2 regions of the Cytobacillus sp. Bac17 genome follow, and region 2 is predicted to be linked to the other one. Evidence: riboswitches for the same ligand, from Rfam matches in the RefSeq annotation. Region 2 holds a riboswitch; the other holds the start of a gene.
The links. A riboswitch is a leader RNA that binds a small molecule or an ion and turns the genes downstream of it on or off. The one in region 2 is predicted to bind S-adenosylmethionine.
Positions count from the first base shown of each region.

Region 1: linked by a shared signal. The riboswitch ahead of NR125_RS21970 (homoserine dehydrogenase) and the one ahead of NR125_RS03815 (2,3-diketo-5-methylthiopentyl-1-phosphate enolase) in region 2 are both predicted to bind S-adenosylmethionine.

Region 1 is NZ_JALJRC010000024.1:15,112-31,078, reverse strand. Features, by position in the region: gene NR125_RS22010 (M20 family metallopeptidase) at 1-116, opposite strand, end outside; gene NR125_RS22005 (NCS2 family permease) at 396-1,697, shown strand; gene NR125_RS22000 (YitT family protein) at 1,833-2,414, shown strand; gene NR125_RS21995 (L-cystine transporter) at 2,456-3,844, opposite strand; gene proC (pyrroline-5-carboxylate reductase) at 4,064-4,879, opposite strand; gene NR125_RS21985 (DNA-3-methyladenine glycosylase) at 5,012-5,617, shown strand; gene NR125_RS21980 (cation:proton antiporter) at 5,695-6,837, opposite strand; gene NR125_RS21975 (hypothetical protein) at 7,170-7,364, shown strand; gene NR125_RS21970 (homoserine dehydrogenase) at 7,769-8,983, opposite strand; SAM riboswitch class I at 9,096-9,197, opposite strand; gene NR125_RS21965 (NUDIX hydrolase) at 9,273-9,911, opposite strand; gene NR125_RS21960 (general stress protein) at 10,114-10,728, shown strand; gene yhbH (sporulation protein YhbH) at 10,787-11,959, opposite strand; gene NR125_RS21950 (hypothetical protein) at 12,263-12,448, opposite strand; gene NR125_RS21945 (hypothetical protein) at 12,567-12,707, shown strand; gene NR125_RS21940 (PrkA family serine protein kinase) at 13,109-15,004, opposite strand; gene nfsA (oxygen-insensitive NADPH nitroreductase) at 15,414-15,967, opposite strand, start outside.
Region 2 is NZ_JALJRC010000001.1:763,244-779,210, forward strand. Features, by position in the region: gene NR125_RS03805 (methylthioribulose 1-phosphate dehydratase) at 1-544, opposite strand, end outside; gene NR125_RS03810 (2-hydroxy-3-keto-5-methylthiopentenyl-1-phosphate phosphatase) at 541-1,203, opposite strand; gene NR125_RS03815 (2,3-diketo-5-methylthiopentyl-1-phosphate enolase) at 1,196-2,428, opposite strand; SAM riboswitch class I at 2,515-2,618, opposite strand; gene NR125_RS03820 (pyridoxal phosphate-dependent aminotransferase) at 2,711-3,883, opposite strand; gene NR125_RS03825 (carbon-nitrogen family hydrolase) at 4,027-4,812, shown strand; gene NR125_RS03830 (DUF2087 domain-containing protein) at 4,849-5,430, opposite strand; gene NR125_RS03835 (methylated-DNA--[protein]-cysteine S-methyltransferase) at 5,556-6,056, opposite strand; gene NR125_RS03840 (PAS domain S-box protein) at 6,053-7,888, opposite strand; gene NR125_RS03845 (methyl-accepting chemotaxis protein) at 8,054-9,859, opposite strand; gene NR125_RS03850 (acyltransferase family protein) at 10,367-11,407, shown strand; tRNA gene NR125_RS03855 (tRNA-Arg) at 11,662-11,735, shown strand; gene NR125_RS03860 (amidohydrolase) at 12,143-13,399, opposite strand; gene NR125_RS03865 (type II asparaginase) at 13,629-14,624, opposite strand; gene NR125_RS03870 (threonine synthase) at 14,671-15,774, opposite strand; gene NR125_RS03875 (RidA family protein) at 15,887-15,967, opposite strand, start outside.

The DNA.
Region 1 (15,967 bases), on a different contig from region 2:
AAGTCAGCTTTATGCCTTTCTCCATCTGAATGGTTGTAGCTCTTCATCTTCACAAGGGCCTTTGTTAAATATTCGGCCTGCTGACTCAAGTTCATTGATTTAAGATTTGCAAACATAGGCCAACCCCATTTCGTCATCGTTTGACACTAGTGTATAAGCATAATCCATTAATAATCAACCATTTGTATATAATGGCTGTTTCACGGAAAGCAAGTTTCCGTATCGAAGCTTTTTTCTTTATATAAGGATGAAACCGCCAATATATAGAATAATAAAATTAAGGTCTTGAAATCTAAACCAAAAACGAATATTATATTATTTGTGCTTTCTAAACGTTCGTATTTATTGATAACACATACAACCTGAAAGAAGTTTTAGTTTATGGGGGACTTTATATGTTCAAACTGAAAGAAAATCAAACAAACGTAAAGACCGAAATTCTGGCAGGCATCACCACTTTCCTGACTATGGTGTATATTGTGGTCGTTAATCCTGTCATATTATCTGATGCAGGTGTACCTTTTGAGCAAGTCTTTTCTGCAACCATTATCGCAACCGTTGCAGGTACTCTTTGGATGGCACTGTTCGCCAATTATCCGATTGCCATCGCACCTGGAATGGGCCTGAACGCCTATTTTGCCTACTCCGTAGTCGGCACACATGGAAATATTGATTACATGACAGCATTCTCAGCAGTATTTATTGCAGGGATTATTTTCATTATATTGTCGCTTACCCCTTTCCGGGAAAAACTGATCATTGCGATACCAGATAATTTAAAGCACGGAATTACTGCCGGAATCGGCTTATTTATTGCATTTATCGGCTTGCGGCTAACAGGGCTGATTACAAGCCACCCAACAAATCTTGTTGCACTAGGGGATTTGCATTCTCCCCAATCCATTCTTGCTCTGGTCGGCCTTGCTGTGACTTTAATCCTCATGACTCTCGGGATTAATGGGGCTTTATTTTTCGGAATGATTCTCACAGCTCTGATAGCCTTCTTTACCGGCCAGCTCTCTTTTGACCAAGGATTTGTTTCACTGCCTTCGCTTCCGGATGGAATCATCATTTTAAATCCATTCGAAGCAATTGGAGATATTATCCAGCATAGTTTATACGCAGTAGTTTTCTCCTTTCTGCTTGTAACGATTTTTGATACGACTGGAACGATGATCGGCGTTGCCCAGCAGGCGGGATTAATGAAAGGCAAAACGATGCCTAGAGCTCGTGAGGCGCTTTTGTCAGATTCCATTGCTACTTCAATCGGCGCCATGTTTGGTACAAGCCCGACTTCAGCTTATATTGAATCTTCCACAGGTGTGTCAGCCGGCGGAAGAACAGGATTAACAACCTTGACTGTTGCAGGTTTGTTCCTGCTATCAGCTTTCTTCGGACCGCTTGTCAGTGCGGTGTCAGGTCTTGCCGCTATTACTGCACCAGCCCTGATTATCGTTGGAAGCCTGATGATGGGCAGCATTTCACATATTAAGTGGAATGAACTTGATGAAGCATTCCCTGCATTCCTGATCATCTTAAGCATGCCGCTGACATCCAGCATTGCAACAGGAATTGCGCTTGGATTCATCGCTTATCCGCTTATGAAAGTGGTAAAAGGCAAATGGAGAGAAGTTCATCCGCTGGTTTATTTATTTGCAGTGCTATTCTTTTATCAGCTTGCTTTCCTGCCGCACTAAAAAGAAAAGCGGAAGCGCCTTATAACAAAAGCTTGTCCAAATCGGACAAGCTTTTTTGTTTTTTACCGCTTCTATTTAATACCTGACCATTCATATTCTATAAGTATACAATTGGACAAGTTAGGGTGATAGCTTATGTATGAAAAGCTGTTTGCAACTTTAATGGGAAGTTTATTATTAGGCATAGGCATTAACGGCTTCCTTGTCCCCCACCATTTGCTTGATGGGGGCATTATTGGCATAGGGCTGATCCTCCATTATTATTACGAGCTTCCCACTGGATTAAGTATGATTGTCTTAAGCATTCCATTATATGTACTTGCCTGGTTTTATGAGAAGAAATATTTTTTCTATAGTCTGCACGGCCTCCTGATTTCATCCTTCATTATTGATTTGCTTTCTGCTATGCGAGGACATTTTAATCTTTCCATATTGCCCAGCTCGATTTTAGGCGGCTGCCTGGTTGGTTTTGGGATAGGCCTTATGCTCCGCTATGAAACCAGCACAGGGGGAACAGACCTGCTGGCACAGCTGATGACAAAGCTCCTCCCTATTAATATCGGCGCTTTGATATTTGCAATTGATGGATTGGTCATTTTAAGCGGTTTAAAAATTGTCGGTATTGAAAAATTCCTGTACTCGTTTTTAACCATCATATTTGTAGGCGCCATGACATCGTTAACAGTTATAAGAAAAGAGCAGAATATCGTTAAATGAAAAAAGCGACAGGTGCCCGGCACCTGTCGCTTTTCTTATGCTTATGCTTCTGCTTCTATTTTTTCATTCATGTCGCTATAAAGATTTCCATCAATTTCACCGGTGATACGGCTCGTTAAGATGCCGGAGGTCATGGATCCGCTGACGTTAACAGCTGTGCGTCCCATGTCTATCAGCGGTTCAATTGAGATCAGCAAGCCGGCCAGTGCAACTGGCAGGTCAAGGGCAGATAATACCAGGATCGCTGCGAACGTCGCACCGCCGCCGACCCCTGCCACACCAAAGGAGCTGATCGCTACAATGAGAATGACGGTAAAAATAAATCCTGGTGACAGCGGGTTAATGCCCACAGTCGGAGCAATCATTACCGCCAGCATTGCCGGATAGATTCCAGCACATCCATTTTGGCCGATGGAAAGACCAAATGACCCTGCAAAGTTGGCAATTCCTTCAGGAACACCCAGTGACTTTTGTGTTTTAATGTTCAATGGCAATGCACCGGCACTTGTTCTAGATGTAAAGGCAAATGTTAATACAGGAAATGCTTTTTTCATATAGGTAATTGGATTTAAACCGCTCAATGTTAAAAGCAGCAGGTGAATCAGGAACATAATGGCAAGTGCCACATAAGAAGCTATAACAAATTTCCCTAAGTTTAAAATGGAGTCGAAATCACTCATGGCCACTGTTTTCGTCATGATGGCCAACACTCCGTACGGAGTCAAGCGCAGAATTAATGTTACAACACGCATAATAATTGCATAGAACGCATCCACAATTTTTGCGAAAAGCTCAGCCTGCTCGGGTGATTTCCGTCTGACACCCAGGTATGCAATTCCTAAAAAGGCTGCAAATATTACAACTGAAATGGTGGATGTAGGTCTTGCTCCTGTAAAATCAAGAAATGGGTTTGCCGGAAGAAGATCAAGCATCTGCTGTGGGAATGTTCTTCCTTCAATACCCTGATAGGTTTCTTCCAGCTGTTCGCCGCGGGCTGTCTCTGCATCGCCTCCGCTGATTTGGACTGCCTCCAAGTCGAAACCGACAGCTGTTGCAATCCCTATAGCGGCAGCAACTGCAGTTGTACCTACAAGCAGACCAAGGATAAGCACACTGATTTTCCCTATATTATTTGTTAATTTAAGCTTAGTAAAAGCTCCTAAAATGGAAATGAAGACTAATGGCATTACGATCATTTGCAGGAATTTGACATAACCCCCGCCTATTAAATTGAACCAGTCTGCAGATTTGGCAATGATCTCAGCACCCGGTCCGTAAATCAGCTGAAGGGCGAAACCAAACAAAATCCCTAATCCAAGCGCTGTAAACACACGCTTTGAGAATGAAATATGCTTTTTTTGCATAAAGAATAATACGCCTACAAGCAGAAGCATAATGGCAATATTTAAAACTAATAGTCCTGTACTCATCGGACTGAATCCTCCCCAAAAGATGTTCTCATAATGACTTACTATAATACATGTATTCCTATGAGTCAAGTCGGAATTAAAATTTAAATTTTCTTATTATATATTCCATTCTGCCATGAAATGTTCAGTATTTTTCCTTTTGATTTGCGCCTAAATTTCACGAACCATTAGATAACCCGGCAGTTGTATAACTGCCGGGTTTAGGTTAATAAATCTTGTTTAATTGTTTTTCCCTGAAAGAGCCTTTGTTTTTTCAAAACATTGATCCATTGCACTCATTACCGCTGCACGGAACCCTTTTCTCTCCAGCTCGGCAACTGCTTCAATCGTTGCCCCACCTGGAGTACAGACCTCATCCTTTAATTCCGCTGGATGCAGACCTGTTTCCAGCACCATCTTGGCAGCCCCCAAAACAGCCTGTGCTGCGAGCTGATAAGACTGTTCACGGGGCAATCCTGCTTTTACACCGCCATCTGCCAATGCTTCAATGAACATATAGACGTAAGCTGGAGAAGAACCGCTTATAGCAGGAATCGCATCCATCATCTTTTCTTCCATAAAAGCTGCTCTTCCAATGCATGAAAATATTTTTTCCACTTCCTCCATATCATCTGGAGATACTGATTCATTAGCTGAAAGGACGCTCATTCCTTCTCCTACTAATGATGGCGTATTAGGCATGATTCGAATTGCTCTAACTTTCCGGCCAAATGACTGTTCCAGAAAGGTTAGACTAATGCCGGCCGCAATGGTTATAATGATGGCATCGGAACGGACGCTATCTTTAATCTCATCAATAACTTCCCCATGTGCATCAGGCTCAATAGCCAAAAACACTATATCCGCTTCTTCCGCTGCTCCAATATTGGAAAGGCGTGTTTGTATATTCCACCTGCTTTTTACATCGTCAAGCGTCTTCTCCGTTCTTGCTGAAGCAATAATCTGGCTTGGATTTACCAGATTGGATTTGAGTATTCCTCCAATTATGGCCTGAGCCATTTTTCCACATCCGATAAAACCGATATTTTTATTCATCAATGCCCACATCCTGTATAGTATTTCCCTTTGCTATTATACTGCAGGTATGGTTATGAAAAAATAGCAGAGGGTAAAAACATAAGACACGATGCTGCAACACTAATAACATACTGTTTGGAGAGATTGATCTTGAAAGATATAAAACCATATGCCCCACTGCCAGAAGACTTCTTTCAGCAGCCGACACTACTATTGGCGGAAGCACTGCTGGGCTGCTTATTGATCAAAGAAACGGAAGAGGGCATCGCCTCAGGCTATATCGTTGAGACAGAAGCATATATGGGCCCGGAAGACAGGGCAGCTCACAGCTTTGGGAACAGGAGAACAAAGCGGACCGAAATCATGTTCAATGAACCCGGATTTGTCTACACGTATGTGATGCATACCCATTGTTTGGTTAATGTTGTGAGCGGCCCAAAGGAAAAGCCTGAAGCTGTATTGATCAGGGGAATTGAACCTGTAGACGGCCTTGATTTAATGAAGAAAAGACGAAAAATGGATGATCTTAAGAACCTAACTAATGGACCTGGTAAATTAACCAAAGCTCTCAATATTACAATAGATGATTATGGGCGGCGTTTTACAAGCCCTCCTCTTATGATTGCTAAAGGAATTCCTCCCGGGAAAGTCACACGCGGAAAACGAATCGGAATTGATAATTCCGGTGATGCGCGGAATTATCCCTGGAGATTTTGGATTGCTGAAAATCCTTATGTTTCACGGAACAGGAAGTAAGAGGAAGGAAGAAATTAATAAACAGCAAACCGGAAAAACTCTTCAAAAGAAGAGATTTTCCGGAAATTTTTATGCTATTAACCGGAATTCTTCTGCACCCGTGAATGGATCCAGGATGATAACTGAAACAGCAGCATGCCGACCAAAGCTGCAATCAGGATATAAGCCCCTGCAAATACTTTAAGGCCTCCTGTGGCCAATCCGGCAATAATTACAGAGAATTCTCCCCTTGATGATAATGATAATCCCGCCCCTAGAGCTTCCTGTTTCGATAGGCCATACCATTGCCCTCCAAAATATCCTGCAGCAAGCTTGTGAATGATGGACCAGGTAACAATAATAACCAGAAGATCCAGAGAAGGAATTTCTTCATTAAACTCAAGCGAAAGCCCGAAATTCAAGAAGAAAAATGGGAGAAACAGATTCCTGACGGGAAGTACAACTTCCTCTGTTTTTTCTTTCACCTCCGTTCCGGCAAGTATGATGCCGGCAAGAAATGCGCCAATAACCTCTGATAGCCCTAGAAATACTGCAAATCCTCCATAAGTAATCGCAACTCCAAGAACAAGAATCAAAAAGGAATCTTCATGAGCAACTTTCTTCATCCAATGCTGGGCTTTATGAAGAACTATTCTGCTCATCCAAACCGCAGCGCCAGCAAGGAGAGATACCTTCAGAAAAATAAACAGAAAGTCTGCAGCGGAGAAACTATTTCCACCGCTCAGCCCAATCAGAACGGTCACAAGAATCGGGGCAGCGAGGTCTTCAAAAATCAGAAGAGATAGAATATATTCAGAGTCTTTATCTTCAAGGCGATTCTTTGATTCCAGCAGCTTAACAGTAATTGAAGAACTGGTTGCATATACGATTCCGCCTATCAATAAAGAGACAAACATATTTTGACCTGCTGCATAGGCAATTCCCGCAGTCACTCCCACTCCCAAAAAAACATCCAATAGCCCGGATTTCCAGACCTTCCTTCCGTTATTCCTTAATTCTCGCACAGAGAATTTTGTGCCAAGCAGAAAGAATAGCAGAATTAAGCCAATTTCACCTGCAGCTTCAATTACTTTCGCCTCTTTGTAAAATCCAAAAATACCGATGCCTGCTCCTAAAATAATATAAATAACGATATCGGGAATTCTTAAGATTTTAATCCCAATTATTGCAGTTATATAAAGGGCAATAAAAATGAGCCCAATTGCAAGAGGCATATTCATATTCCGTTATTCATCCTTTTCTGAAACCGTATTTTTACGGACTATTAATACCCTCTTTGTCTAAATTTCACTCCTGTCAATTAGATCCAAAATCGGATAGCACAAATTGTGTCATTCCCTCCAAGGATTGTTTTTTCGGCTGTATTTAATTTCGGAAATGAATACTTAATTATTTATATAAAGAAAATTCGACAGGTACCTGGCACCAATAAAATTTGTCGATAAAAAAACGAGCTATATTACTGGACTTTTTTTATTAAAGCGTTTATTTTACTATAAAAAGGCAATATTCTATGTATAAGTTCAATAAAACCGAATGGGATGGTGTTACGATGGCAGACAAAAAAAATGTTAAAACTCCCAACAAAGATCTAAATATTGGTGCTAATGTTTCATTAAACGGCCTGGTAACAGCTGTTTTTGATAATATGGTCCATGTCCAGATTGGCGCTAAGATTGTAACGGTCCATGTAAAAGACCTTTATTCTGGATTAAATAATCCTTTGTTAAAAAACCAGCAGGCATAAAGTGAAACTTCAATCAGCGGGGGCTTTATACCCCACTGATTATAAGTTGAGGCCCACAGGACAAGGAAGGCTTCGTCTGCATGAGCATCGTACGACCAAATGCGACAGCTTTTGGGCGGAAGTATGTTACAAAGACATTGCCATAGGACAAGGAAAGCTACGGCAGCGATACATCGCACGACCGAAAGCGCAGCTTTTGGGAGGACGTGGCGTTTTTAGTCTTTGTTCTGCGGTCGGGCCTTTATGGGCAGTGGACTCCCACTTATCCTCTTTCGATTCCTCTGAGTCTTGAAGAAGGAGGCTTACTGCCCGTTAGACTGCGATAACATCCACCATCTCTAAACATACTTCAGGAGGGGCAGCTCATAAGCTTGCCCCTCCTGTTTTTTCATTATGTTTTCAGGTTATACCGTCTGTACCTGTTTATTTTCCTTTACAGCCGGAGCATAGTCTCCAAGCACCTGATAAGCCTTCAAATCTGATGTATCTAATAATGACACAGCTTCCAATGATGCCTTAAAGATGAAGACATCTTTTGACACTTTACTGATTATTTCACATCCCTCAGGCAATCCTGCATTAGCATCACCCCAAATAATCCAAACTGGCTCGTCAAGAACAGTCCATTCCGACTTGCCTTCCTCAAAGACTGAAGGAATATCTGTTCTGCCTACATGAATCAAATCTTCAATAATTGCGCTGGCTGTCGGAAACATGCCGGCTCCAGGACCCTGCAGGCTGATATTCCCGACTATATCCGCATCAATTGAAACTGCATTTTGCACTCCTTCTACTCTGTACAAGGGATGTGCCTCCGCTGTCAGGACCGGTTTTACAGTACAGCGGATAGCATCTTTTTCCCTCTCAATCGATGCTACATGTTTAAATTTCAGTCCCAGGGAGTCAGCCATACGGATTTGTTCAATTGTAATGTCAGTAATGCCTTCTCTAACAGATGTTTCCTGCGCCGGTGCTTTCCCGAACACCAGCTCACTCAGAACAACCGCTTTGAAAAAAGCGTCATATCCCTCGATATCGTTTTTGGGATCGGCTTCTGCATATCCTTTTTCCTGAGCTATTTTCAGTGCTTCTTCAAATGATAAGTTCTCTTCGCGCATACTTGTCAAAATGAAATTGGACGTGCCATTTAATATACCTTCGATCCGTTCAATCTTGTTCGCATTCAGCAGCTGCTTGATAGTCTGAATTATTGGGATTCCGCCTCCGACTGTTGCTTCAAATCCTAATGATACATTATGTTCTTTTGCGAGCCTCGCAAGCTCACTTCCATGGAATGCAAACATCTCCTTATTTGCAGTAATGACATGGCATCCTCTCAATATTGCCTGGCGCAAATACGTATAGCCTGGCTCCCTGCCAACAATGGCATCAATTACGACATCAAGCTTGGGAAGCTCAATAATTTCTTGAAAATCATCAGTTAAAAGCACGTCATCATCAGGCACAGAATGCTTACTCACATTTTTGACAAGGATGGCGGAGACCTTCACTTCTTTCCCGAATATCGCCTGAAGCCTTCCCTGATGTTTGCTGATCGTTTCATACACTCCTTTTCCAACTGTTCCAAACCCCAATAGCCCAATCGTTAACGCTGACATTTCTCATTCCCCCTGGTTAATATTTAAAGAGCAGATACCTATAAAAACAAAAAACCCCTTCCGTCTATTACAGACAAGAAGGGGTTTGAATTTACATTCCGTTCATTCCGCCTTCTTATCTTCGGAAAATGTATTCCTCTGAATTTGGCACCGTGCATAAATGCTGGTTGCCGAGGCTTCATAGGGTCAGTCCCTCCGCCTCTCTTGATAAGAAGTTTCTAAGTATTCAATTTATATGAATCATAAACATTTATAAGGACTTCGTCAACCTTTTTTGAAATTTTTTTCTTCAACCGCTTTCATTTTCCTCGAAATCTTCAATAATGATTTCAAGAAAATGCTTAAGAATTCTGGCAGTGAGCCCCCAAATAACCTTATCCTCAAAAAAGTAAAATACTTCTTCTACTTTCCTTGTCTGCCAATTGTAATTTTCACCTCCGGCAATCAAGTCAAAAGGAAAATTTTCTTCGGGCTCTACTTTAAAATTCACGTGATACGTTTCCGGCTTTACTCTTTTTAGAAAGGAAAGAGGCACGGTAAAAACTTCTTCTACTTCGTCAGGGTTTGGCACGATCTGGTCAGGATTATGGATAATGCCTGCATAAGGGTAAATAATTTGTCCGAAGGAAATCATGTAATCCAGCGGGGACACATCTGTGATGCTGTCTTCGCTTACGCCGAGTTCCTCTGAGGTCTCACGGATGGCCGTATGCTCCTCATCCCTGTCTTCCGGATCTATTCTTCCGCCGGGGAAACAGACCTCCCCAGGCTGCCTTCTCATTGTAAGTGAACGCACCTCAAAAAGGACATGTGTTTCCTTATTTATCTCTACAAGCGGAAGCAAAATAGCGAATTTCGAAAATCGCTCACTCCCTAAAATGACTGGGGTCCTGTTACTTAACCTTTTAGCCAGTTTTTCAATCTCCATATACCCCACCTCCAGCAGCAATTCCAATTTATTGGCTACATCTTTATCATACTGTATTTACTGTGTTTTATTAATTCATACGGCTTGTACCATGTAATGATACAGGACAGTCTAACTGTCCGCCCTTCAAAAGAAAAAGAAAGTTTCTCCTCCTGCAAATCAGGGGAAATAGAAAATATAATATGACATGAGGAGTGAAAATATGAAGAAAAATATATTAATAGGCGGGTATGCTACACAGGAAGAGCTACGAGAAGCTATTGAAGGGGCAGAGTCAAACGGGTATCAGAAAGACAACCTGGTGATTGTTTCAAAAGATGGAGCGAATCTTGAAAGCTTTGCAGACAATCATGGAGTGAACTTGCGAATAGTCGGATCCCAGGAGCTCGGCAATCAGCGCTTTCTTGATTCAGTGAAAGCCCTTTTTATGGGAGAAGATCCAGCCACAAGTTCAGGAATGGATCCTGATAAAAAAGATGGTATACGGTTTGATGAACATGACTTGGATAAATACGCAAGCATGGTGTTTGATGGAAAATATGTCTTAATCGCGGATTACTACGGAAACTATCCCACTACCCAGAAAGGCAATCAGAGGGTCAGTGCTGAAAACTCAGAAGGGTACCTCGAAAGCGCTTCAGCACGGGAAGTTGACCATGAAACAGATATCAAAACACTGGCAGATAAATCCGGTAGCTCATGTGCTGCCGATAATCAGGAATTCACTCGTGTTCATGTTTCACCAAAGTCTGAAGTTGTGAAAACCAGTGCTGAATTAAACTGGGATAATCGGCTTACAAAGGAAAGGGACAAATAGCAAAGGGCCCCCCGTGTGGGGTCTTTTTTCCCGAATAAAAAAGAGAGGTTCCCCTCTCTTAAGCATACTTCTTCTTATCTTCCTCCTGTTTGAAGAAACTCTTCATCGCATGGAATACATCTGCTTTTTGCTTAAGGATATAATAGCGGAAATCCTCATTTTTAATATTTTTATAGGCTGACATCAAGGTCGAGTGGCGGTTATACTGGTTGACCTCACCGTACCCGAACATATTGGACACCTTCATAAGATCTTCCACCAGCTTAACACAGCGGGCATTGTCAGAGGTCAGGTTATCACCGTCTGAGAAGTGGAAAGGGTAAATGTTATATTTGCGCGGGTCGTATTTGACATCAATCAGTTCAAGCGCTTTACGGTAGGCAGATGAACAAATGGTTCCCCCGCTTTCTCCTTTTGAGAAGAAGTCCTCTTCTGAGACCACCTTTGCTTCAGTATGATGGGCAATAAATTCTATCTCGACTGTCTCATATTTGGTCCTCAGGAACCGGGTCATCCAGAAGAAAAAGCTTCTGGCCATATACTTTTCCCAAATCCCCATCGATCCGCTCGTATCCATCATTGCAAGCACGACAGCCTTTGAATCAGGCTTTACAATTTCATTCCAGGTCTTGAACTTCAAATCTTCCTTATAAATTGGGTGGAAAGCTGCCTTTCCATTCATTGCATTCCGCTTGAATGCCGACATCATGGTCCGTTTCTTATCAATATTGCCCATTAATCCAGTCTTTCTGATATCATTAAATTCAATGTCCTCTACCAGATTTTCATCCTGCTCTTTTCTTTTTAAATTAGGCAATTCCAATTGTTTAAATAAAGCTTCTTCAATTTCCATCAATGATACTTCTGCTTCAAAATAATCCTCGCCTGCCTGGTCGCCTGCCCCTTGCCCTTTTCCGGGTCCTTTCTGGCTGCCGGATCCGTCACGTGCCACTACATCTCCAATCTGGCTATCTCCATCGCCTTGGCCGACATGTTTGTTTTTATCATAGTTATAACGGATTTTGTATTCATCCAAAGAGCGAATTGGAATCTTCACTACTTCCCGCCCATTCGACATTACAATGTTTTCTTCCGTTATTAAATCAGGCAAATTGTTGCGGATTGCTTCCTGGACTTTATCCTGATGACGCTGCTGGTCATCATAGCCTTTGCGATGGAGGGACCAATCTTCTTGGGAAATCACAAACTGATGGTTATTGACATTCGTCATGTTAACCCCTCCTTTTAAATTAAATTTCACACATTACAGCTTTCCAACATACAATATCGCGAGTGTCAAAAAATGATGAAACATCCCCAATTCAGCAGTCTGCCTTCTTTTCATAGACTCATTTCCTGGCAGCAAATTTATTATTAATGACCAATACAAAGAAATGTTTATTACTCTATCATATGCGAGAAGACAAAATAATTTACAAATAATTTTGACAATAAGACATTCGCATCATCTTTTAGACAAGCCCATTTTTTAATATGGGGATTTGCCTAATTAAACAAAAATGAACCTCCGCTTTTAGCGAAGGTTCTTGTCCTTGTTTTTATGCTGAATGGGATCGGGATATTTATCATAATCCTCTTTTAATTCTTTATTGGTCCGCAAATTTTCCATCTGCTTTCCCAGGTTTTCCATTTCTTCAATATTTTCTGCCATTGAGCTGTTTCTCGGTGTATAATTCTTATCTAATTCTTTCTTTTTCATGAATATCACCTCTGCTGTATTTATACCCCCAATTGGGCGTATCTAAACTTTTAGGCAGAATCTGCTGCATAAAAATGGCCAAGCGAAAATAGGATTATACTAAAAGGGGGGGATTTTTATGAGCGAAATCCTTTGCTGCGGCTGGTGTGGTGAATTATCACTGTATGATCGGACAGTTTATCTTGAGAACAAGCCAATTTGTCCTGAATGCCAGAAAAAAAAGAAAGAAGCTGCACAAAATATAGAGAAAAATAGATGAAGGGGCTTTCGGGCCTCTTTTTTTATATGGGGTATTTTTTCCTGGAGTCTATCATTTTTAATACATTTGGCGGTTTGCTTTCCGATTCTGACTTTTTCTTGATTGCGACGCTTCTTCAATTATTTGCGCTGATGCATTTGATTTTTGCGCCGCCACCCGTGATATTTGCGCCTTCCTCATTCTTTATTGCCTCTAGTATCATAATTACGCCGATATACAGCTGATTTGCGCTGCCCATTTTGATTTTTGCGCTGTAACCCATGTCATTACGCCTTCCCTATTCTTTATCGCGTTCTCTTTTGCCATGATTGCTCCTGAACTCCACTTATTTGCGCCCTTCCTAATTCAGCTCTTTATTCATCCGCAAAAAAAGCCTGGCAGCTATCCTGCCAGGCCATTTTTTAACGATTCAGCAAGCTTCCAACATAGCGGAGCAGTTCGTTTGCTGATGTTGAGTTATAGCCATGTTCGTCAATTAATCTTGCTACAACTTCATTCACCTTCTTCAGCTGCTGCTCATCCGGCGTTTTTGAAGATGTGGTGATCTTCACGACATCTTTCAGGTCAGCGAAAAGCTTCTTCTGGATAGCTTCACGCAGACGGTCATGCGAATTATAGTCAAAGCGCTTGCCTTTTCTTGCGTAAGCTGAGATGCGGATGAGGATTTCCTCCCTGAATGCTTTCTTCGCATTCTCGGAGATGCCGATCTGCTCTTCGATTGAGCGCATCAGCTTTTCATCCGGACTGATTTCCTCACCGGTTAATGGGTCGCGAAGCTTCGCTTTATTGCAGTATGCTTCAACATTATCAAGATAGTTTTCCATAAGCGTTTTTGCAGATTCTTCATAAGAGTAAACAAATGCCTTTTGTACTTCTTTCTTCGCAATATCATCATATTCTTTGCGGGCCAGAGAAATAAAGTTCAGGTATCTTTCCTTCAGTTCTGGAGTAATGGATGGATGCTGATCCAACCCTTCTTTAAGCGACCGTAATACATCCAGCGCATTGATGCTCGTGATATTTTTACGGATGATTGTAGAAGAGATCCTGTTGATGACATAACGCGGGTCAATACCGCTCATGCCTTCATCTGCATGCTCTTTTTTCAATTCCTCCACATCAGCCCTGTTATAGCCTTCAACGCTCTCTCCATCATACAAACGCATTTTCTTAACTAAATCTATATCGCCTTTTTTCGGATCCTTCATGCGGGTTAAAATCGTAAACATCGCTGCAACCCTCAGGGTATGAGGTGCAATGTGCACATTGGAAACATCGCTTTCTCGGATCATTTTATCGTAAATCTTCTCTTCCTCTGAAACCTTTAAATTATATGGGATTGGCATAACGATAATCCTTGAGTGCAGAGCCTCATTCTTTTTATTGGAAATGAATGAACGATACTCTGTTTCATTCGTGTGAGCAACAATTAGCTCATCCGCTGATATCAAGGCGAAGCGCCCTGCTTTAAAGTTGCCTTCCTGAGTCAGGGACAATAAATGCCATAAAAATTTCTCGTCGCACTTCAGCATTTCCTGGAATTCCATCATCCCTCGGTTTGCTTTATTTAGTTCCCCATCGAAACGATAGGCACGAGGATCTGATTCTGAACCATATTCAGCAATGGTTGAAAAGTCAATGCTTCCAGTCAGATCAGCAATATCCTGGGATTTTGGATCTGATGGGCTGAAAGTGCCAATTCCCACCCTGCGGTCTTCTGAGAAAATGATTCTTTCAATTAAAACATCTTCTATACGGCCGCCATACTCCTGTTCGAGACGCATACTATTCAATGGCGAGAGGTTTCCTTCAATTCTTATTCCATATTCATCATGAAAGTCTTTACGGAGGTGATGCGGGATTAAATGAAGCGGATCCTCATGCATTGGACAGCCCTTAATAGCATAGACCGCTCCCCTATCAGCGTGAGAATATTGCTCTAAACCTCTCTTTAGCATTGTCACTAAAGTTGATTTACCGCCGCTGACCGGCCCCATTAATAAAAGAATCCTTTTGCGGACATCGAGGCGTTTGGCAGCAGGATGGAAATACTCTTCTACCAGCCTTTCCAATGCTTCTTCTAATCCAAAGAGCTGATTGCTGAAAAATTGATATCTTTTTTGCCCCTTCACTTCTTCGACACCGGCATCCTTAATCATATTATATACCCGTGAATGTGCTGACTGGGCAACCCATGGCTTCTCTTTAACAATTTCTAAATACTCTCCAAAAGTCCCTTCCCATTTAAGCTTTTCTTCCTCGTGTCTGTACATCTCAATTTTTTTTAGAATATCCATAAGGACCTCCCCCTGTCGCATTATCAGAGACGATTAATATACTCTATGCGCCCCGGCAATCGAACATGCGTAAACTATTGAGAGTTTGGTTTGTACTTTTTATGGGGATTAATTATAAGGAACACTTTACTGCGGGATCTAACTGTAAAAAAAACTCCATACTTTTCATTCACAGTTATTCATTTTTGGGCTATAATAAGCTTATATTTACAAGCTTGCCTATTGATATACCGCTAAAGGAGGATTACATATACATGGGTACAATTATTATTATCGGTGTAATGGTTGCTTTCCTTGCTGCTATTTTCACTGCTGGTTATGATGACAAGCCAGGCGTTAGCAAAAAATAAGCTGCTGATCATTCAGCAGCTTTTCTCTTATTTCGGAACACAGGCTCTTGGTTATACCCCTACCTCAAATCCATCTTTTTCTTCTGTACAAAACCCTTCATATACATTCGTGTCTGCTTTTCAAGCATGCCGGCGATTTGACCAGTCCACGTGTCATTCCGCTTGCCGCCCGTACGCTCATCATAGTACTCGGAAATGATTTTATTATACACTTCCAGCTCTTCGCGGTAGGCAGTTTCATCCTGCTTATATTCATTTTCATGGTATATGTGCTGAAGAGGAAGCCTTGGCTTTTTATCGTTCTTTTTGGAAGGATAGCCAACAGCCAGTCCAAACAAAGGAATTACGCGATCCGGTGTTTTTAAAAGTTCAGCTACACCTTCAAGATTGTTTCTTATTCCGCCAATATAGCATATTCCCAATCCCAGCGATTCAGCAGCAACCGCAGCATTCTGTGCAGCCAATGCTGCATCAATGACAGCCACCATAAATTTCTCTGTGCTTTCAATGGAGGGAATTACATTGATATTTTCCATTTGTCCCATTACTTCATGACGATGCAGATCAGCACAAAATACGAAAAATTGGCCATTTTCTGCTACATAATTCTGGT
Region 2 (15,967 bases):
CCTCAAAGGAGGTTCTGCCCCATACTGTAATTCCATGATTTCTTATCAAGACGGCACCTGAATCTTCATATACATGGGAAGAAAAACACTTTGCCAGCGTTGGAATATGCGCATGATTCGGAATAATCGGAATCTCGAGAACAGCATCTTCCTCCCACTTATCAAATGCTTTAATCAGCTCTTGCCCTTTAAATGTAACCGCCGCCTGATCACCATAAATTTCTGAAATGACATTATTGTCAATAGTATGTACATGAAGACTGCATTCAGCTTTCGTTCTTCGATATATCTCAGAATGCAGAAGTGTTTCAGCAGAAGGCTTTAAATGTGTTTCCCCTGCCGGGTGTCCATATTCATCAACAAGGAGAAAGTCTTCATCAGTGCGTTTCCTTTTATCCTTTCCGCTTGCTGTTACGAGGAATTGAAGGGGATGTGAGCTGACCTTAATGGCCAGATTTCCGCTTGTTCCCATAAACCAGTCCCTTTCTGCAAGCTCTTCCTTAATATCTGCAAGCTCATTCCATTTTTCCCCAACTCTGCTCATACCCTCACCTCATTTAATCTTTTTAAAAGCTCAATGCAATCATAGAATGTTTCAAAGGCAGAATGATTTAGGTTCATCTCTTTGCTTTTCTCCAGGAGCAGATCTCTGGCAATGACAAAGTCTGCCTGTTTGGCAGCCTCCAGATCGGTTACTGAATCTCCGATCACCACTTTAAAGGTGTTCTCATCCACCAGTTTCCTCATAATAGAAGGCTTGCAGCAGCCGCAATTCTTATTGCATTTTTCATCGCAGCTATGGGGCCATAAGATATTAATTGTATCTCCGCTAAAATCAGAACTATTGCAGAACACCTCTTCAAAGGGTCCATACTTATCCAGTACAGGAGCCACAAAAAAATCTATTCCTCCGCTGACTATATAAAGCGGTATTTTTTCTTTTTCCAGATAATCGATAAATGGCTGAAATCCCTCTCTTACTCTTGCATTTTCTAAGATGAAATCGGTGATAGCATCTTTCAGACTGCTTGGCAGAAGGGAAAACATCTTTCCTACTCCTTCTTGAATGGTAATTTCCTGTCCCAGAACTTGATTTTTTATCCCCTCCCATTGAGAAGGAGCAAAGTGCTTCATGATATGAATGATGTTATCGTTTTCGGTAATAGTTCCATCAAAATCACAAAATACCGCCACTTTAGCCATTCTTTACAGCCACCTCTTTGTACCCCCACAGATCAATCGCTTTTTTTAATTCAGGGAAGTTTGATGGAGCATCTGTTAAAGAAGCCCCATTTAAAATTAAATCTATTGCCTGGCGGAATGCCAAACCGCCTCCTCTTGCCCCATCCGGATGCCCATGTACGCCACCTCCGGCATTAATTACACTGTCTATTCCGAAGTCTTCGAAAAGCAAAGGTACAAGACCCGGATGGATGCCGGCTGATGGAACCGGAAAGGTTCTTTTGCAGAAATCATTCCTAGTCAGGGTATCCCCAATTGATAAGGCCAGAGTTTTTTCAAGGGCAACCGATCCATAAGGTGAAGGGAATAGAGACAAGTCTGCGCCTGCATACCTGAGGAGTTTGCCTAAAAGCAAAGGATAGGAAATCCCATAAACACTTGAAGCAGAAAGAGCTCCACTAACTGCAGGATGTGCCATGATAGGCAGCCCTATCTCATCATCTTCTCTTAATGACTGCAAAACATCGAGCCCATACGAGAATACGTTGAAGAGAAGAAGATCTGCACCAAGTCTGGATGCTTTCCTTGCCTTATCTTTTAAATCAAAAGACCTGCCTGTTAAATTCACAGCATATAGGGTACGGTGGCCTGTTTCCTCATAAACCTGCCTTAGCACTTCTTTGCCTTCGGTTATCCGGGCTTCAAAAGGTGTAAGGCGGTTTTCAAATAGAATTTCATCATCTTTTACAAGGTCGATGCCGCCAAGGGCCTGTTCCCTCAGCTGCGAAGTTAAAAAATCCATGTCTTTGCCCAGCACCCCTTTGAAGATGCTCATCAGAAGGGGTCTATCATATACATTCAGTTTTTCCCTCAGTCCGTCAATCCCGAATCGTGGCCCAGGAAAAAAGCTTTTAAGTTCATTGGAAAACTGTAAATCTAACAATTTAATCTTTCCATCCAATGATAGTTTTCCAAAGACTGTTGTTAATATTGCCGGTAAATCAGGACTGAAATTAACAGTTGGATAGGCAATCTTAATGACTGCGGCTGTTTCCTTTTTTTCTTCATCTTTAGTATAGTCTTCAACAGAAACGACCCTGCCTTTATGCTTTTCCAGCTGCTGTTTTTCTAGTTCCGGCAAATGGGTCCATGACCCGACCGTTAAGCCTAAAGCGATCTCCTCGGCCTTTTTCTCCGGGTTATGTTTTTCATCATGAACCAGATACGTTGCAATAATTTCACTCATGTATATTCTTCCTTTCAAAAATCAAAGAATGAAAACAATAAAAAACCTCTTCAAATAAGAAGAGGTTAGGATAGCAATCTAACATCTTCTTATCTTTCAGCTATAAGCTGCAAGATTTAGCACCGTGCTCATGTATAAGTCGGTTGCCGGGCTTCATAGGGCTAGTCCCTCCGCCTGCTCTTGATAAGAAAACGAAACGAGTATTCAGTTAATTTAGAATTAAAATTTAATTAGAATTATGACAGTGCTTAATATTTTTGTCAATTGAATTATGAGAAAAATTTAAAATAAATTTAATTTTTTTATTCTGCCCACTGCTTCTTTAAGTCTCTCCTCAGATGTCAGTAAACCCGCTCTCACATACCCTTCTCCAAAATCACCAAATCCGATGCCTGGTGCAACCGCAATATGCGCTTTATCCAAGAGATAGTCAGCAAACTCTTCCGATGTAAATTGTTCAGGGACCTTGAGCCATGCAAAAAAAGAGCCTTTAGGAGCTTGAACATTCCAGCCGATTTCCCTGAGGCCAGAGATGAATGTATTACGTCTGGATTCGTATATGGAATTCAATTCTTTAACACAATCCTGTGGTCCTGACAGAGCAGCTGCTGCAGCTTCCTGAACAGCACCAAACAAGCTGACGTATAGATGATCCTGCATAAGGTTCAGTGCTGCGACGACACTTGCATTTCCAGCTGCAAATCCAACTCTCCAGCCTGCCATATTAAATGTTTTTGAAAGTGTATAAATTTCAATTCCGACCTCTTTTGCCCCTTCTGCCTGAAGAAAGCTTTCAGGCTTTATGCCGTCAAAACCAATTCCTCCATATGCAAAATCATGGACGATGCAAATACCATGGCTCCTGCTCAAATCAACTGTTTCTTGAAAAAAGTCCTTGTTTGCCACTGCTCCAGTGGGATTATTTGGATAATTAAGGAACATCAGTTTAGCTGCATTAAGCTGGTCTGCTGACAATTCACTGTATACTGGCAGGAAGTTATTTTCTTCTCTTAGAGACATTGTCACCATTTTTGCTTTGGCAAGTGCAACACCTGACCAATAATCAGGATATCCCGGGTCCGGAACCAATACGCTGTCCCCAGGGTTTAAAAGGCATTGAGGGATTTCAACCAATCCTGCTTTACCACCAAAAAGGATGGCTATTTCGGTTTCAGGATCCAATTCAACATTAAATTCCCTTTTATAAAAGTCAGCAGCTGCCTTTTTTAAATACGGGAAGCCCTGGAAAGGGGAATATTTATGGTTTTGCGGATTATCGGCTGCACTTTGAAGACTCTTGACAATATGCTCTGGTGTAGGCATGTCAGGATTGCCCTGTCCAAGATTGATGACATCATGCCCTTGTTGGAGTTTTCTCCCCACTTTGGCTGTCAAAGATGCAAAAAACTGTTTAGGCAGACTTTTCAAAAGATCTGATTGCGGATAATTTACCAAATTGTTCACCTGCTTAAAAAAAAGATTGAAAATATAGTCACAAATGATATAACGTAAATGGTAAGATGTAAAGTAAAATTTTGAAAATTTCCATCTATCGGACTAATTTTACCATAAGGATATGATGATTGCGGGGGAGTTTTATGAAATTAAAGATTGCCTGTTTGCAAATGGATATTGCATTTGGAAAACCCGAGGATAATTTTAAAGCAGCCGAAATCATGATTAAAAAGGCGCTTAGGGATAAACCGGATGTTATTGTGCTGCCGGAACTTTGGACGACTGGTTATGACTTGACCAGATTGGGTGAAATTGCAGACCAGGATGCAGAATCATCGCTAGTCTTTTTGAAAGAGGCCGCACAGAGCAATCGGGTTCATATGATTGGCGGATCTGTTGCAAAGAAAACACCCGATGGCATTTACAACACTCTGCTGATTGTAGATAACCAAGGTGACCTTATACATGAATACAGCAAGCTGCACTTGTTCAAGCTGATGAATGAACATCTCTATCTGAACGGAGGGACAGCCAAGGGAGTTTTTTCACTGGAAAATAGGAAGTTTGCAGGGATGATTTGTTATGATATCCGTTTTCCTGAGTGGGTGCGGACCCATACAGCGGAAGGTGCTGAAGCTTTATTTGTAGTAGCTGAATGGCCATTGGCCCGGCTGGCACATTGGCGGGCACTTTTGATTGCGCGTGCCATTGAAAACCAGTGCTATGTAATTGCATGCAACCGCTCCGGTTCTGATCCTGACAATGTCTTTGCTGGCCATTCGATGATTATAGATCCTTGGGGAGTAGTGCTTGCAGAAGGTTCTGAAACGGAAGAAATCCTATATGCTGAGATAGACCTGGATAAAGTGAAAGAAGTCCGCAGCATGATTCCGATTTTTACCGACCGCAAACCGGATTATTACTATTGAAGGCATGCAGGGCCCTAACTGGGGCCCTGCCTTGCTTTACCCTTCTATTTTCGCCCACATTTCCGGAGGGTTTAATTCATAAATGCCATTTTCCCTGTACATATAATGATTTATAATAAATTCTCTGCGTATCGTAGCATAGTCTTCATGATACTGTTGAATATATTCGTTAAGCTCTTTTTCTTCATATTTTTTCCCCATTTTCAATCCTTTGATTAGATACTCAAAAACCATGAGTCTCTTCTTCCTCTGTGCAGGAATATTCTTCAGCTTTCCATCTTTGGTAAAGAAATTTTCAATAACCTTCTGGCTTTCTATATTTTGTTCTTCCATTTTCTTAACCTCCTCTTTATCTGCCAATTTTGCAAGAACACCTGATTGATGTTTCAGTACGGATTCATTTAAATAAAAATAAACAGTATTTTTATCTCTTCTCTGATAAACAAGGTTTATTTCCCTCAGTTTATTTAAATGATGAGTAATGGTTGGCGGAGTTAAACCAAGCTTCCCCGCTATCGCCTGTCCATGCAAAGGACCTTTGGCAAGGAGAAAAACAATCCTGATTCTGGTTGGGTCTCCCATTGTCTTATAAAAAGCTACTAAACGATTTAATTGCATATTTTCAGCGCCCTCATTTCGATCGATATCTAATTAGATGATAATCGAATCCTACTCATTCAGTCAACCATATATATAATAACCCCCATAAAAAAATCACCTAAGAGGTGATTGTTAAGTTTGAGCTATTTTATATAATTAGACCCTTCGAGTGCTAGCAGTACTTCTTTAATTTCAGTCCTGTTTCCTGCATAACCCGTTAACGATTTATTTTTTCCAATCACGCGATGGCATGGGATAATGATCGGAAGGCGATTGGCCTTGTTTGCCTGACCAATGGCACGCACTGCTTTTTCTTTCCCTATTTTAAAAGCAATGTCCTGATAACTTCTTGTCTCTCCAAATGGGATTAGGCACAGCTCTTTCCAGACTGCCTTTTGAAATTCAGTGCCATGAGGTTCAATGGGGATGTCAAACTCTTTCCTATGCCCTTCAAAGTATTCCTCAAGCTGATTTGTACACCTTTTAATTAAAGAGTCGGAGGGATCCAATTTCAATGATAAAACGTCTTCCCCTTCGAGAAAATCTTCTTCCCCCATGTATAAAGCCGAAAGGATTCCATTCTCAATGACAATGTAAATGTCCCCTGCCGGTGTGTATGTTTTAGAATAAACTCTGCCTTTCATTTCATTCCCGCCTTTAAAGAATAGGGCAAATGGATGTGGAATACAGTTCCTTCCCCCAATTTGCTTTCCACTTCAATTGTTCCCTTGTGTTCTTCAATAATTTTATATGTAACCATTAAGCCAAGTCCAGTGCCTCTTTCCTTTGTAGTATAAAAAGGTTCACCAAGCTTTTTTATTTTATGTGCAGGAATTCCTGTCCCTTCGTCCCTAATGGATATGTGAACTTTATGGTCAAACCCTTTCTGGATGGATACAGTAATATATCCACCTTTAGGCATGACTTCAATGGCATTTTTTATAATATTGATAAAGACCTTTTTCATTTGATTGGATTCACAGAAAACATTGGGCAAATTCTTTTCATAATAAGTCCTGAATTGAACATTATGGAGCACAGCCTGAGCACTAAGGAGATCGACTGTTTCCTTCATGATTTGAGATATGTCTTTTTCCACAAATTTGACAGCTTGAGGCTTAGCAAGTATGAGAAATTCATTAATAATTGAATCAATCCTGCTAAGCTCAGTGGTAATCACATTGAAATACATAGTATGATCTTCCTTCACACTGTCCTCCAGCAGCTGTATAAAGCCTTTAAGTGCTGTCATGGGGTTTCTTATCTCGTGGGCAATCCCTGCTGCCAATTCTCCAATCACATGCAAAGTGTCTGATTTCCGAAGCTGTTCTTCCATTTCCAGCTTCTCAGTAATGTCTTTAAATGTTGTCATACTGATATTAGAAAAAATATTCAGCTTGTTGGAAAACTCAAAAAATTTCTTTCTGCCTGATTTCAGAGTAATGGAAAGGTTACCGTCTGATTGCCCCGCAGAGTGTATGTTTTTTATCTGCTCTTTTAATTCATCATCGGTTATATTGCAGTCATTTAAAATACTATGCAGCGAAACACCAATAAGCTCCTTTTTTGTCATCTGAAGCATTCTCTGACCTGATTGATTAATATCGACTATTTCAAACTGATTGTTCCAGAGCAGAATCCCTTCAAGGGCACCTTCAAATATCATGCGAAATTTTTGTTCGCTTTCCCTCAAGCTTTTTTCCATAGCGTGACGCTCACTGACATTTCTGAAGATTGTCATATGGTAGCCTTCAACGGAGTTCAATTTCACTGTAAACTCCAAAGATTTGAACTGGCCATTTGGCATAAGAAAAACTAGCTCATCCCGTATGCTTCCCTTAACGAACATCTCTTTAACAATGCTTTTGTATCTTTCCGATTTTTCATATACAAAATCTTTGATCTTTTTATTGAGAAGCTCATCATGAGTACATTCAAAAATTCGGCAAGCAGCTTCATTCGCATCAATGATCTCACCATTTCCACGCCAAAAAATGATCCCATCCAGGGCTTCAATAAATAGGTCAGCATACAGCTCTTCATTCTTTTTCACTTTTCGTTCGAGGAGCCGCTTACTCGTTACATCTCTTAATATACACATATAAAGACCGTCCTCATTAAGGATGCTGGTAGTAAAATCAAACTCTATTATCGTTCTGCCGTTATATATTGGCAGAATGCCCCTGACACTTTCCTTCTTCTTTAATAATTCCCTTTGCTTTTCAAGCTTGAAATGTCTATTTTTCGGCACGATATCAGACAGTCTCCTGCCGATCAGGTGTTGTTTATCCGTCTTTATACTTTCAGCAAATGATGGATTGACATCAACAATTCTCTCCTGGCTATCAAAAATTAAAATTCCATCATTTGAGCGTGAGAATATATTATATTTAAGTGAATGATTATTGGCCAAAATATTATTTTCCTTTTCCAAAGTCTCAATCCTGGCATAGAGTCTCCTGATTTCCTGATTCATAATGACCACTCTATTTCCTCCTATTGGGATATGCAATTAATTAAATATTTCTACAATATCTGACTAAAACCTTTAAATCTCCGAGAAAACTGTCTTATTAATTTTTCATCTCAAATGTCTGGAGAAAGGACAAGGCATACCCTGTGTAGAGAGTATGCCTGGATTTTACAATTTGAATTTTGCAATCATCTCATTTAATTGTTCTGCCAATTCCGACAAGGACTGTGCATTGTCTGAGATTTCCTCCATTGATTGGTTAGTCTGAGCCATTGATGCACTCGTTTGTTCGATGCCTGCCGCAGATTCCTCAGACACTGCGGCAATACTGCCAATGGACTGGTTCATATGGGCAGAATTAATGGATACCTGCTCGAGGCTGCGGGAAATGTCACTGACATTATTGGACATTGAGTTAACTGCCTCATAAATTTTCTGAAATGTTTGTCCTGTCAATTGAATTTGCTCGGTTCCCTTTTCAACTTGAACATAGCCTGTTTGAAGGGATGTGGCCACACTGCTTGACTCCGTTTGAATACCCCCGACAATCTTAGTGATATCTGAAACCGAGAATGATACCTGCTCAGCCAGTTTCCTCACCTCATCTGCCACTACTGCAAAGCCTCTTCCATGCTCACCGGCTCTGGCAGCTTCAATTGCTGCATTTAATGCCAGAAGGTTGGTCTGGTCTGCAATTTCCTTTATAACCTTAACTAATCTGGAGATTTGTTTTGTCTGACCATCAAGTCCATTTACCTTGTCAACAGAAGACTTCATTATTTGGTTAATTAATCTCATTTGTTCCTGGGATTCTTTCATTAGCTTGTTTCCATTCTCAGTAAGTGATAGCACCTCTGTGGAAGCACTCTTTATTTCATTACCGCTGTATGAAGCTTCTTTTACTTTTTCCAGGTACTCGTCCATCATTAAAGATAAACGCGTTGCAGAACCCGCCTGATCCTCGGCTCCTCCGGACAGTTCCTGCATGGTTGAAGCCACCTGCTGACTGGCTGCTTTCACTTCATTTGCAGCAATATTCAGTTCACCGCTTCTTTCTGTCACATACCCAGAAACCGCATTGATTTCCTGAATCATGGCCTGCAGCTTCATTTTCATTGAGTTCATGGCTCTGCTAAGCTGTGCTACTTCATCATCACCTTCATATTCCACTGAATCTGCATTGAGGTTTCCTCCTGCAATTTCATTTGAGAATTGGACAATGGCAGTTAGTTTTTTAGAAATTATACTTCCAATAAAAAGGATGCTCGCGATTCCCAGGATAGCAGAAATGATGATTGAAATACCAAGTACTATTAAAGTAAGGATAAGACCATATTTGGCAGAAGACACAGCCTTTTGCTGATCCTCCTTCATCATTCTGCCAAGGGTATTTAACTTATCAACCGTTTCAGAAATAATATTATCTGCCTGCAATTTCCCCAGCCTATATTCTCTTGCATGCTGCAGTTTTACTTCTGGCTCGATGACATCATGAAATAAACTGGTGATTTTTTGATCATTTTCATCGATTTGCCTAAAAAGGGTTTTTGATTTTGAATCGCTCAGTTCCGGAGAAATTTCCTCTTTCAATTTATTAAAATCCTCTGTCAGCTCATCAAATGTTTTTAAATGTTTGGGGTTGGAGTCAATGATAAAGTTTCCAATCGTGCTCCCTTTATGATGAAAAGTGGCCGCTGATTCTGTAATCTTAATGGCTTTTTCCCCAGAATCCTTAACAGTCTCCAGTTTTGAATTGGCAATTGTCAGCAAGAAGAAAGTTAGAACGGTGGAAACCGTGAATAGTCCAATGGTCACAAAAAGCGCAACCCCATATTTCTGGCCAAGCTTCAGGTTCCTCCACCATTTCGTGCTCGCCATTTTATTTAAATACTTGCCTATTTTAAACTTTTTTGACCTGGACGATTCTTTTCTTTCCTTATTGCCAGGTATAAATTTTCTTACCCCTTTCAACATAACTTCCCCCTTTATGATTGAACCAGATGCGAACAATTGAACTAGTATGTACCTAATTCTTTTTTACTATTCTTTCAATTCATTATAATAGAACAAAAAAGACATTTGAAGATTATTTTTCCAATTTTTCATTTTAATAAAGCCTTCCCTGCACCTATTCCCTTTAAATTCTTACCTTAAAAAACCTGATTTTCTCACGTCAGCATCAGTCATGACATACTAATCGGACTACTCCCTTTTATCTGCGACAAAAATGATTTTCTTTAAATAAAATTTGAAACAGATTTAAATTAAATCCATTCAAGCCATATAATATATGAAGTAACAAGCAATATTTATTTGTATAACAGTAATTTCTAATTAGTATGACAGCATTTTCAGAGTTAGAAGTTTTTACTTTTTCTGTAAATTAAACCTTCTATTTACACGAGAAAAGAAGTTTGCTTCATGTTAAAGTGGGTAAAGAAAGAAAGAGTATTTATGGGGGTCTTTAATAGAGGAGGACTTATGAAACAACGTGACTATTACTTCGACAACACGAAGTTTATTTTAATCTTCTTTGTCGTTTTCGGACATTTACTCCGCTCTTTTATTGAAGATAATGAAACAATCTATACTTTATATAAGGTAATCTACACGTTCCATATGCCAGCATTTATACTGGTATCCGGTTTTTTTGCAAAAGGCTTTTATAAAAAAGGCTATATAAAGAAAATTGCAAAAAAGCTCATACTGCCATATATTATTTTTCAGGTTATTTATTCGATCTTCTATTATTTTTTATATAATAAAGGCACCTTTGAGTTGGATCCTTTTAACCCGCATTGGTCTTTATGGTTCCTGATCAGTATGTTTTGCTGGAATATCATGCTTTTATTCTTTGCAAAGTATAAAGCGGTTTATTCCCTGGTAGCTGCTTTTATCATTGGGCTTGCTGTCGGATATGCCGATTGGATTTCAAACTATTTAAGTTTATCGAGAACATTTGTGTTCTTTCCTTTATTCCTATTGGGTTATTATTTAAAGAAGGAGCATTTCTATGCGCTATTCCAGCCAAAGTTCAGAATTAGTGCATTAGCAATCTTTGCTGTAGTCTTTATAGGCTTTTACCTCTATCCTGAAGTGGATTATAAGTGGCTGCTTGGCTCAAAGCCATATACTGAAATGGGGGCAGCTTCAATTGGGGCAGTCTTAACGAGATTGGGCTTTTATGTCCTAAGTTTGATAATGGTATTTAGCTTCTTTGCTTTTGTGCCCCGCAAACAATATTTCTTTACTGATTTAGGAAAAAATACACTTTATGTCTATCTGCTTCACGGATTCTTTGTACGGGTATTCAGGGAAAGTGATGTACAGGGCTTTTTCAGCAAACCGGAAAACTTCCTGCTGCTTGCCGGAATATCGCTGCTGCTGACTTTGCTTCTCTCAAGCAAACTGATTACTTCATTTGCGCAGCCTATTATAGAACTGAGAACATCACAGCTAAAGAAGCTAAAAGATAGATCAAAGGCATATGCCAGATTTTATCGTAAAAAACTTACAAGTTAGAACAGAAACCGGTCATGTATTAATGGCCGGTTTTTACTTTAGTCATAACTATTGACCATTTTTGATTATGGGATTATAATAAATAACTGTGTTATATTATTTTGTCCCAATAGCTCAGCTAAGCGTAAACATCCCTGAATTACATCCCTGTAGCTCTGTTTCGACGCATTTGCTCCCTTGTATTGGGCTTGCAGAGGAAGAAACAGGATATACCAGTCTTATCTGCACTACAAAAAATATACTTACGCCAATATGTCCCAGTAGCTCAGCTGGATAGAGCGACAGCCTCCTAAGCTGTAGGTCGTGAGTTCGAATCTCGCCTGGGACGCTACAAAAGAAAAGCGCAAAACCCATTTATATCAAGGGTTTTGCGCTTTTTATTTTATTCAATATGTTTATTCCTAATCCTTAGAATACCAAGTTTGGGGTCGGTTTGGGGTCGAACCGATTTTTATTTATGATTTCATACCTCTAATCGGCCACTAAAGCCCCTGTTGTTGGTTAAGACATCAGTGTTGTTTAAAAAGAAAAAGCTGCCTGATTAGCAGCTAATGTTGAAGTTAAGAATCCGTTAGTTAATTACATTCATCTTCAATAACACATGAATATATTAAACATAAAAAAGTGTAATAGAGGAATCACATTAATCGGGACTTCTCAAATTTATGCTGATAAACACTTCAAATAAGTTATGATTATTCACTTTGTGACCGATAACCTAAATCCAAATAATAATTATTTTAATATTCGACGTGCAATTCGGTTAAACAATTCAACTGCATGCGGAAGAATTTCTTCTTCAATATCAAACTTTGGATTATGATGCGGTGCGGGTATAGTGGAACCTACAATCATATAAGTCCCTTTTCCCCCTAAATCTTGGACTCGTTTTATCATAAAGCTAGCATCTTCACTCCCGAGTCCTTTACCTTCACCATTTCCAAATGATGTAAATCCTTCTGCTTGCTTTGCCTCTTCTATAGTTAACTCAACCAGTTCATTGTCACAGGTAATTGGGATAGCGGCACCAATAACTTCAATTTGATGATCAAGCTCATGCATAGATGCACTGTGAGTAATGATATTTCTAACTCTCTCCTCCAAATCTTTATTCTCCTCTTCGGTAAGAGCCCTAGTCTCAATATTCATTTTTGCATATTGGGGAATGATATTAGTTGCTGTTCCACCCTCTAAGATTCCTACGTTAACTCGGGTGGGTCCTGTACTAAAGCGCGGGATAGCATGTATATTTAATAAGGCGGTACTAGCACCCAACAAAGCATTTCTACCCATTTCCGGATTACCGCCTGCGTGAGCAGCAACACCATAGTAGTGAGCTATCATTTTCGTGGAGGAAAGGAAGTGCGTTGAACCACCATGGAACTCACCAGTCGGAACATCTGCACCTAGATGATGACAAAACATATAATCCACATCATCTAATAACCCCTTCTGTACAATTGCATATGCTCCGCGAACTCCTTCCTCTGCTGCCTGAAATATCAGCTTTATTGTCCCAGCAAACTGACCATCCGCCAGTTTTTCAGCGAGCCCCAAGCCTATGGCAGTATGGCCATCATGCCCACAAGCATGCATATTCCCTTCATATTTTGAACGGAAACCATTTACTTTAGGATAATGGTTCTCATCCTGACTCTCTGCAATTGGCAAGGCATCCATATCAAAACGAAATGCAACGGTAGGACCCGGTTTTATACCTTTTAAAACTCCAATTACAGTAGTATAGCCACCTTTCATTTTCTGAAGTATATTCGGATTAGCACCATCCAGTAATGCCCTTTGATATGCCATCTCTAAAACCGCATTGGATGGAACTCCTCTCATAAAATCTCCGTCCATTGCATCTCTCCCATAGATTAAATGATATCCAAGCGAGTTTAACAGCTCCACTATCTTTGAAGCCGTTCGAAATTCAGTAAATCCAACCTCAGGGTGCATATGAAACTTTCGCCTTAAAGCTATAATATCCATCTTTGATCTCCTCTACTAAATTTTTTAGAACTCTAGCATTTCCCCTCTCCTATAAAACTGGAGTTGGTCTCTTAAACCAAACTTTTTATAATAATCCACCTTATTCTTTCTGGCATTACACCATTTTTTTCACACCGTGAATCTTCGCTTCCTTCAAAAATCATTCGTTGAATGAAATCGTGAAAAATCAAATCTTTTTTTTTCATTCTTCTAAGGGACACTCAAAAAATTAGTATATATGAAAATACTGTTGAATCTCATTTTTATCATTTGTTAAGTTTAATGCTAGCATAAGAAGAATCCTTGCTTTTGGAGGATTTAATGATTCAGATACGATATATGCGTGTTGATTATCCATATCAGTACGGCTAACAATTCCCGTATTGAGTCGAGATGATCGTATGACGATAACCCCTTTGTTTATCGCATCATGAATTCCAGCCTCTGCTTCTTTAGAGATTGTATAGCCCCCAGCAGTAGTTACAATGATTCCCTTTGTATCTGCTTGAACGGCTGCGTCGTATAAATATCGTTCATCTCCTTGATGAGTATATATAATTGAAACCTTAGGCAGCTTACTAATGGAGCTAACATCAAATATGGTTTCAGTCGTATGAAGATAGGTGATATCTTTATAATAAAAATAAACTTTCCCACCAACAATTGATCCGATATAACCTTGTTCGAGAGCTTTAAACGAATCGACTGCTGTAGCATTCATTTTAGTGATATAACGTGCAGAACCAATTCGGTCATTAAGGACAACTAATACACCTTTTCCATGAGCTTCTTGATTACAAGCAACTTTTACACCATTGTAGATATTCAACGGACCATCTGCACTTATCGCTGTTGCAGGTCTTACTGCTCCAACAATCACGACTGGTTTATGGCTTTTAATCACTAAATGTAAAAAATAGGCGGTTTCTTCCAGTGTATCTGTACCATGTGTGATCACAACACCATCTATTTCTTCATCTAATAATATGTCATTGATATATTTACTCAGTGTCAATAGTCGTTCTGTTGTCATATCAACACTATCAATATTAAACAATTGTTCAACTTTTAAATTTGCAATGTTGACTAAATCCGGTACTTCTTTTAATAAGTCATCAATAGACAAAGCTCCTGGTTGATAGCCTGTGGTCATTGTACTCGAAGTTCCAGCCCCTGCAATTGTTCCACCGGTTCCAATAATTTTTATCGTTGGCTTACTTTTCATGCTTCTCTCCTATATTCTCTATTACATCCAACTAGCTCCTCTTGGTTTATTTCGATTTTATACCTGCACCACAAAGAGGTATTATTATTTTTTCATCCGATTTTTTTCCATATTTTAAATAACCGGCATAGTTGGTCGCTGATGTCACTTCAACATAAAAACCTTTTTCACTAAGCTTCTCCCGTGCTCTTAGAATCTCATCTTCTTGAATCTCAATAAATGTACCATTTGTTTCCCCTACAGCTTCTAAAATTTGTTTTGAACGTGCTGGAGCTGCAATGGCGATCCCTTCCGCTAAAGTACCTTCGTTCATAATAGGTTTCGCTGTTACCTCACCATGTTTGTAGGCATTTACAAGAGGCGCACAATTCGCTGCTTGGATAGCAATGATTTTCGGCATTCTTTCTATTAATCCATTTCCCAATAACTCTTTAAAACCATAATATGCACCAAGTAAAAGTGTACCGTTACCAACTGGAATTATTAATGCATCAGGCGCACCTTTTAATTGTTCAAAAACTTCATAAGCATATGTTTTTGTTCCTTCATAAAAGTATGGATTATACACATGACTTGCGTAAAATACATTTTCATTTTTTACTGCTTTTTGGGCAGCAGCTGCAATGTCCTCTCGTGTACCACGAATTTCTTTAATCGTTGCACCATGAGCTTTTACTTGAGCAATTTTTTTCGGGGATGTTTCGTCGCTTAAATAAATATCACAGGCAATATTACAACGTGCTGCATAAGCTGCAATCGCCGTACCTGCATTACCACTACTATCAGCAATGACCTTTGATACCCCTAATTCTTTAGCCTTCGTCATCAAAACAACGGCCCCTCGATCTTTAAAGGATAATGTAGGCATCATATAATCAACTTTTACATACGTATTTGGCTCCATAGGATCTAGAACGATTAATGGTGATTGACCTTCACCCATTGTCACGGATTCCCATGTCTTAGAATCTTTTGCGAATGGCATAGTTTCAAAATAACGCCATAATGAGTTTGGATAGTTATTCCAAGCTTTAATATCAACTTTCGGGGTATCTTTTACTATGTTTAAGACTCCTCCACATTCACATTTCCATATAGTTGGTGTAATATCATGCTTTTTCCCACAACTGTTACAAATAAATTGTTTCATCGTTAATCAACCCTTTAAATGATATTAACTAGATTTTTTCATACAAAACAGGAAAAAAATATGACTAAATATATGCAATGGCATCAATTTCAATTTTGAAGCCAAAATGTAATTAATTAGTTGGTACAACGGTACGTGCTGGTTTATGTTCACCGAAAAATTCCTTATAAACAGCATCTACTTTATCCCATAA